DNA from 2 places in the Sphingosinicella microcystinivorans genome. Region 2 is predicted to be linked to the other one. Evidence: predicted binding sites of a transcription regulator. Region 2 holds the regulator's gene; the other holds the start of a gene.
What was found. Region 2 encodes LexA, which represses DNA repair genes until DNA is damaged. Its sites were predicted from a motif close to GTTCCNCNCTTGTTCT; they were not measured.

Region 1 (3,355 bases), 1.9 Mb from region 2:
CTGGAAGCAGCCGGTGACGGCGATGACGAGCCCGAACACGGGCGCCTTGATGAGTCCGACCCAGACATCGGTGATCGGCACCACCTCCTGGATGCGCTGGATGAAGGTGGCGGGCGGGATGCCGAGCGAAACCCATGTCAGCAGCATCCCGCCGACGATACCGAGAATCGATCCGTAGAAGGCGAGGAGCGGCATGGCGAAGACGGCGGCGAGCAGCCGCGGGATGACCAGCACCTCGATCGGCGGCATACCGATCGTGCGCATGGCGTCCACTTCCTCGGCGAGCTTCATCGAGCCGATCTGCGCTGCGAACGCGCTGCCCGAACGGCCCGCGACCATGATCGCGGTCATCAGCACGCCGAGTTCGCGGAAGGTAATGCGGCCGACGAGGTTGATGACGAACACGTCCGCGCCGAACTGGCGGAGCTGCACCGCGCCCTGCTGCGCGACGACGATGCCGACGAGGAAGCTCATCAGCCCGATAATGCCGAGCGAGGCGACGCCGACCGCCTCGTACTGGTTGGTGACGGCGCGCCAGCGCAGCGCGCGGCGGCCGATGAGGACGCGGCCGAGCGTGACGAGCGTCAGCCCGAGGAAGGACAGGAAGCCGCCGAAGGTCGTGGCCGCGAAGACGATCCAGCCGCCGAGCTTTTCCAGCGTGCGAATGAACGGCGGGGTCAGATCGGGGCGGATCTTGGTGGGCCGGGTGTGCGAGCAGATCTGGTCGATCAGCTCCTCGGCCTTGTCGCTTGCGCCCGTCAGCCGGAAGGAGAGGCCGGCCGCCTCGCGCGCCATGCGTGTGCGGTAGAGCACCCATGCGCCCGCCGTGTCGATGCGCTCGATGTCGGCGAGGTCGACGGTGAGCGGTTCGGGATCGGATTCGAGTTCGCGCAGGCGCCGCGAGACGGGGTCGATGAAGCGAATCGTCATGCGGCCGGAGAGGCGCACGGTGCGCTCGCCATCCGCGTGACCTTCGGCGATGTGGCTCCCGGCGGGCGCTTCCGTGTCAGCCATAGTGCGCGAGCTTCAGGCCGGGCCGGTCCCAGCGCGTCTTCGCAAGGCGGCCGGTGGAGGACAGCGTCACCCACGCGTCCCGCATGTCCGCGCCGCCGAAGCAGATGTTGGTGGTGACGAGATCGGGCATGTCCCGCCATGTCTGCACGCCGGTCCCGGCATCGACGGACGCGATGCCGGGATGGCCGGCGATCGTCGCCACGCAGATGTTGCCGTCCGCATCGACGGCGAGCGAATCGAGCAGGATATGCCCCGCGAACGCCGTGACGACGCGCCCCGGCAGGGCCGCGAGCGGCGAGGGCGCGACTTCGCCGGGGCCGGTGATGTCGAAGGCGAGCAGGGTGCGTTCCATCGTGAGCGCCGTATAGACGGTGCGCCCGTCGGGCGAGAGGCTGACGCCGTTCATGTTCGGGCCGTAGACGGCGCAGCGGATGCCGGAGCCGTCCGGCTTCGCGTAGTAGAGCCCGCCGTGGTCGGTGGCGCGGTCGCGAATCTTGCCGAGGTCGGTGAACCAGAAGCCTCCGCTTGCATCGAACACGATATCGTTGGGGCCGGAGAGGGGCCGCCCGTCGCACGCGTCGTAAAGCCGTTCGACCGTGCCGGTCGCGAGGTCGATGCGCTCGATGCGGCCGGTCGTGTAGTCGGCGGCGATGTGACCGGGGATCAGCAGGCCGTCCTGCCGAATCCATTCGAAGCCGCCGTTGTTGCAGAGGTAGAGCGCGCCGTCCGGGCCGATCGCGGCGCCGTTGGGGCCGCCGCCGGGAGTCGCGATGGTCTCCGTGCGGCCGTCTGGCAGCACGCGCGTCACCCGTCCCGCGGCGATCTCGACGACGATGACGCTGCCGTCTTGCATCCACACGGGTCCTTCCGGGAAATGCAGGCCCTCGGCGACGATTTCGACTGCGCTCATTCCGCTCCGTCCTCCCGCCGTATCCTGTCCGGCAAAGCCGTTTCGATGCAAGGTCTTTGCGTCCGGCAAGCAATTGCGCTAGCAATGCAGTTCCCGATCTGTTCACCTCCGAAGGCGCATGGAATGAGCCCTCTTCCCCTGATTGTCGGCCTTGTGATGTTCGCGCTCGGGTGCGGCATCGGCTGGCTGCTGTGGGCGCGCGATCGCGCGGCGCTGCGGACGGAGCGCGATTCGCTGCGCGGCGAGCGGGACGGGCTGGCGGATGCGGTGGCCGGGCTTCGCACCGACAAGGCGCTCGCCGAGCAACGCGCGGCCGGGATCGAGGCGCTGAACGCCGAGATCGCCGAACTCAGGAAGGATAGCGTTGCGCTCGCCGAGCTCAAGAGCCGCGCGGAAGAGCGCGAGCGCGCCTTCGCCGAACGCGAGGCCGATTTGCAGCGCCGTTTCGAGGCGCTGGCGAGCGCATCGCTTGCAAAGAGCCACGAGGCCTTCGTGAAGCTCGCCGAGGAAACGCTGAAGCATCATCGCGAGGCGGCGGGCGCGGGGCTGGAGAAGAACCGCGCCGAGATGGACAAGCTCATCCAGCCGATGCGCGAGACGCTCCTCAAATACGAGCAGAAGCTCGGCCAGATCGAGGAGGCGCGCGCAACCGCCTACGGCGCCATCCACAACGCCATCGCCGAGGTGAAAGCCGGGCAGGAACGCGTCTCCGGCGAGGCCGCGAAGCTCGTCCACGCGCTCCGCAGCGCGCCCAAGGCACGCGGGCGCTGGGGCGAGCACCAGCTGCGCCGCGTGCTCGAAATGGCGGGCCTGTCGCCGCACGTCGATTTTGCCGAGGAGGTCTCGGTAGAGGCCGAGGACGGTCGCCTGCGGCCCGACGCCGTCATCCGTTTGCCGGGCGAGCGCGTGCTCGTCATCGACGCCAAATGTTCGCTGAACTCCTATCAGGACGCGCTCGACGCGCCCGACGAGGACGCGCGGCGCGCGCATCTCCTTGCGCACGCCAAGGCGCTGCGCGTCCATGTCGATGCGCTCGGGCGCAAGAGCTACGCCGAGCAGTTCGCGGGCACGCTCGATTTCGTCATCATGTTCGTGCCCGGCGAAAACTTCCTCGCCGCTGCGCTGGAGGCGGATCAGGACCTGTTCGAGACGGCGTTCCAGCGCCGCGTGCTGCTCGCCTCGCCGACCAACCTCATCGCCATCGCACGGACGGTGGCGATGGTCTGGCAGCAGGAGAAGGCGACGGCCGACGCGCAGAAGATCGCCGCCCTCGGCAAGCAGCTCTACGACCGGCTGGCGACGATGGGCGAGCACGTCGCGCGGCTCGGCAAGACGCTCGAAGCGGCGAACGGCGCGTACAACAAGATGGTCGGCAGCCTCGAGAGCCAGGTGATGACGTCGGCGCACCGGCTGGGCGAGCACGCGATCGAG
Region 2 (3,355 bases):
CATCGCGGGCATCACCGCCGCCAAGAAGACCGCCGACCTCATCCCGCTCTGCCACCCGCTGCCGCTCACCGCCGTCGCGGTGGACTTCACGCTGGAGGACGGCGGCGTGCGCGTGGCGGCGACGGCTTCGACGACATGGGGCACGGGCGTGGAAATGGAAGCGATGACAGCCGCTTCCGTCGCGCTGCTCACGATCTACGACATGGTGAAGGCCGTCGACAAGGCGATGGTGATCTCGGGCGTGCGCCTGCTGAAGAAGAGCGGCGGCAAGTCCGGCGACTGGAGCGCGCCACATGCTGAGCTATGAGGACGCCGTGGCGCGGCTGCTGGCGGCCTCGGCGCCGGTGGCCCCCGTCGAGGTAGCGGTCGGCGACGCGGCGGGCCTGACGCTCGCCGGGGACCTCGCCGCGCGCCTGACGCAGCCGCCCTTCCCGGCTTCGGCGATGGACGGCTACGCGATCCGCTGGGCCGACATGCCGGGGCCGTGGCGCATTATCGGGGAAAGCGCCGCGGGGCGCGGCCTTGCCGGGCGCGTGGGCGCGGGCGAAGCCTCGCGGATCTTCACGGGCGCGCCGGTTCCGGAGGGCGCCGACACGGTGATCGTGCAGGAAGAGGTGCGCCGCGAGGGCGACGCGCTGACGATGACGGGCGAAGGCCCGCCGCGCGAAGGCGCGCACATCCGCACGGCGGGCAAGGATTTCCGCGCGGGCGACCGGCTGATCGCGGCGGGCACGCGGCTTTCCCCGCAGCATATCGGACTCGCGGCGGCGGGCGGGTACGGCCGCCTCGCCGTGCGGCGGCCGCGCGTGACGCTCATCGCCACGGGCGACGAACTGGTGCCGCCGGGCACCATGCCGGCAGCCGACCAGATCGTCGGTTCGAACGGCGTGATGCTCGCCGCGCTGCTGCGCGCCGCCGGGGCGGAGGTTTCCGACCTCGGCATCTTTCCGGACGATCCCGCCGCCATCGGCAAGGGGCTGGAGGCGGCGAAGGACGCGGACCTCGTCGTCACCATCGGCGGCGCGTCGGTGGGCGACCACGATCTCGTGCAGGCGGCGCTGAAGGACGCGGGCGCGGCGCTCGATTTCTGGAAGGTCGCCATCAAGCCCGGCAAGCCGCTGATCGCGGGCGCGCTCGGCGAGGCGCGCGTGCTCGGCCTGCCGGGAAACCCGGTCTCGGCGTTCATCTGCGCGGTGCTGTTCGCGCTGCCGGTGCTGAGGCGCATGGCCGGACGCCCGGAGGCCGACGCCATGACCACCGCGCGCCTCCTCACGCCGCTCCCCGCCAACGGCGGCCGCCGCGACCACCAGCGCGGGCGGCTGACGCCGGAGGGCGTCAGCGCGTTCGAATCGCAGGATTCCGCGATGCTCGGCGTGCTCGCGCGCGCGAACGCGCTCATCATCCGTCCCCCCGGCGCACCGGCCGCGCCCGCCGGCGCCGAGGTTCCCGTGCTTGCGCTTGACAGGATTCTCGGCACCCCCTAAATGTTCCCTATTCGTTCACGAAAACCGGAACATCTTGTGCCGGGACATCTGTTGGGCGAGTCGTGAAACACGGGAGGCGGAACCGGACATGCTGACGCGCAAGCAACACGAACTGCTGATGTTCATCAACGAGCGGCTGCAGGCGGGCGGCGTCTCGCCGTCGTTCGAGGAGATGAAGGACGCGCTCGACCTCAAGTCCAAGTCGGGCGTGCACCGGCTGGTGAACGCGCTCGAGGAACGCCAGTTCATCCGGCGGCTTCCGAACCGCGCGCGCGCGCTCGAAGTGCTGCGCTTCCCCGAAACGGGCGCGGCGAAGGCCACGGCGCGGCAGACGCCGGTCGTTCCGGCTGCGAACGATGACGTCATCACGCTTCCGCTCCACGGCAAGATCGCGGCGGGTATGCCGATCGAGGCGCTGGAAAGCGACCGCAGCCTCTCGGTGCCCGCGGCCCTGCTCGGCGGCGGGGCCGGCGAACATTTCGCGCTCGAGGTCTCCGGCGACTCCATGATCGAGGCGGGCATCCTCGACGGCGACTATGCGCTCGTCCAGAAGTGCGACACGGCGCGCGACGGCGAGATCGTCGTGGCGCTGGTCGACGACGACGAGGCGACGCTCAAGTACCTGCGCCGCGACAAGGGCGAAATCCGCCTCGACCCCGCGAACAGCGCCTACACGGCGCAGCGCTATGCGCCGCACCGGGTGCGCGTGCAGGGCAAGCTGGTGGGGCTGCTGCGCCGCTACAACTGAGACGCGGCGGTCACGCGGTTTCCTGTTCCGCCTTTTTCTTCGGGGTGGAGGCGCCGGGGTTCGTGCCCCTGTTCGAACGTGACATCGGGCTGAGCTGCCCCACCCCAAACCCCTCTCCTGAAGAGGCGACTATGGAGTTTGCAAACCCTCTGTTCGATGATCGTTTTCAACCACTTGCGGACATTCAACTGTCTCGTAAGATTGGACAATGATAGGTCGCCGATCAATTTTCGCCATTATCGCTATTCTGATCATCGCCATATGTGTGATCGCAGTGACAATGGTTCGCAAAGAACGAGAGCGAAGATGGCTGGATAGGATGATGCACGGGATCCCCGTGGGAGTGGTTACTTACAGGTGCAGTAGCCAATCTGAAACAGTCGATTTCAATCCGCAAAAGGCAGGCCCAATCGAGCTGAAGCTCATCGCCGAAAGGAATTCAGGGAAATCCATCATATGGAGCGTGCAAATGCCAAGCGCGCAGCCTGTTCGCGCTTCTACGTTTGAGGTAGACAGCTGTCAAACGGCGTTCAAAAGGGACCCCCGATCGGCGTCGAAGAGGGACCCCCTTTTCGGATAATATGATGCTGGTTTGTTGAAGATGGCCTTGCGCTGCGTGCGGCGGAGGGCGGGCGTAGCCCGACCGGAGGCGCGCGCAGCGCAAGATAGATTTTTGAAGGCGCCGAAGGTGGCTGTCAGCTGCGGTTTTTGAAGCGCCAGCTGTCGTTGCCCGTCTCGACGATATCGCAGTGGTGGGTGACGCGGTCGAGCAGCGCCGTGGTCATCTTGGGATCGCCGAACACGGTCGGCCATTCGCCGAAGGCGAGGTTCGTGGTGATGATGACGCTGGTCCGCTCATAAAGCTTGCTGATGAGGTGGAACAGCAACTGCCCTCCCGAGCGGGCGAACGGCAGATAACCGAGCTCGTCGAGCACGATCAGGTCGAGCCGCGACAGCTGCGCCGCCAGGGTCCCGCCTTTGCCGATCCGGGTCTCCTCTTCGAGGCGTGTCACCAGATCGACGGTGTTGAAGTAGCGGGCGCGAGCGCCCCTTCGCACGACATTGGCGGTGATCGCGATGGCGAGGTGGGTCTTGCCTGTCCCCGTGCCGCCGACCAGCACGA

Region 1: the regulator LexA is predicted to act here: its motif matches at 2,014-2,029, upstream of rmuC (DNA recombination protein RmuC).

What each region holds. Positions count from the first base shown of each region.
Region 1 covers NZ_CP116005.1:799,326-802,680, reverse strand. The annotation lists gene PE061_RS03920 (ABC transporter permease) at 1-1,014, opposite strand, end outside; gene PE061_RS03915 (SMP-30/gluconolactonase/LRE family protein) at 1,007-1,924, opposite strand; gene rmuC (DNA recombination protein RmuC) at 2,048-3,355, shown strand, end outside.
Region 2 covers NZ_CP116005.1:3,440,491-3,443,845, forward strand. The annotation lists gene moaC (cyclic pyranopterin monophosphate synthase MoaC) at 1-307, shown strand, start outside; gene glp (gephyrin-like molybdotransferase Glp) at 294-1,484, shown strand; gene lexA (transcriptional repressor LexA) at 1,573-2,232, shown strand; gene istB (IS21-like element helper ATPase IstB) at 2,928-3,355, opposite strand, start outside.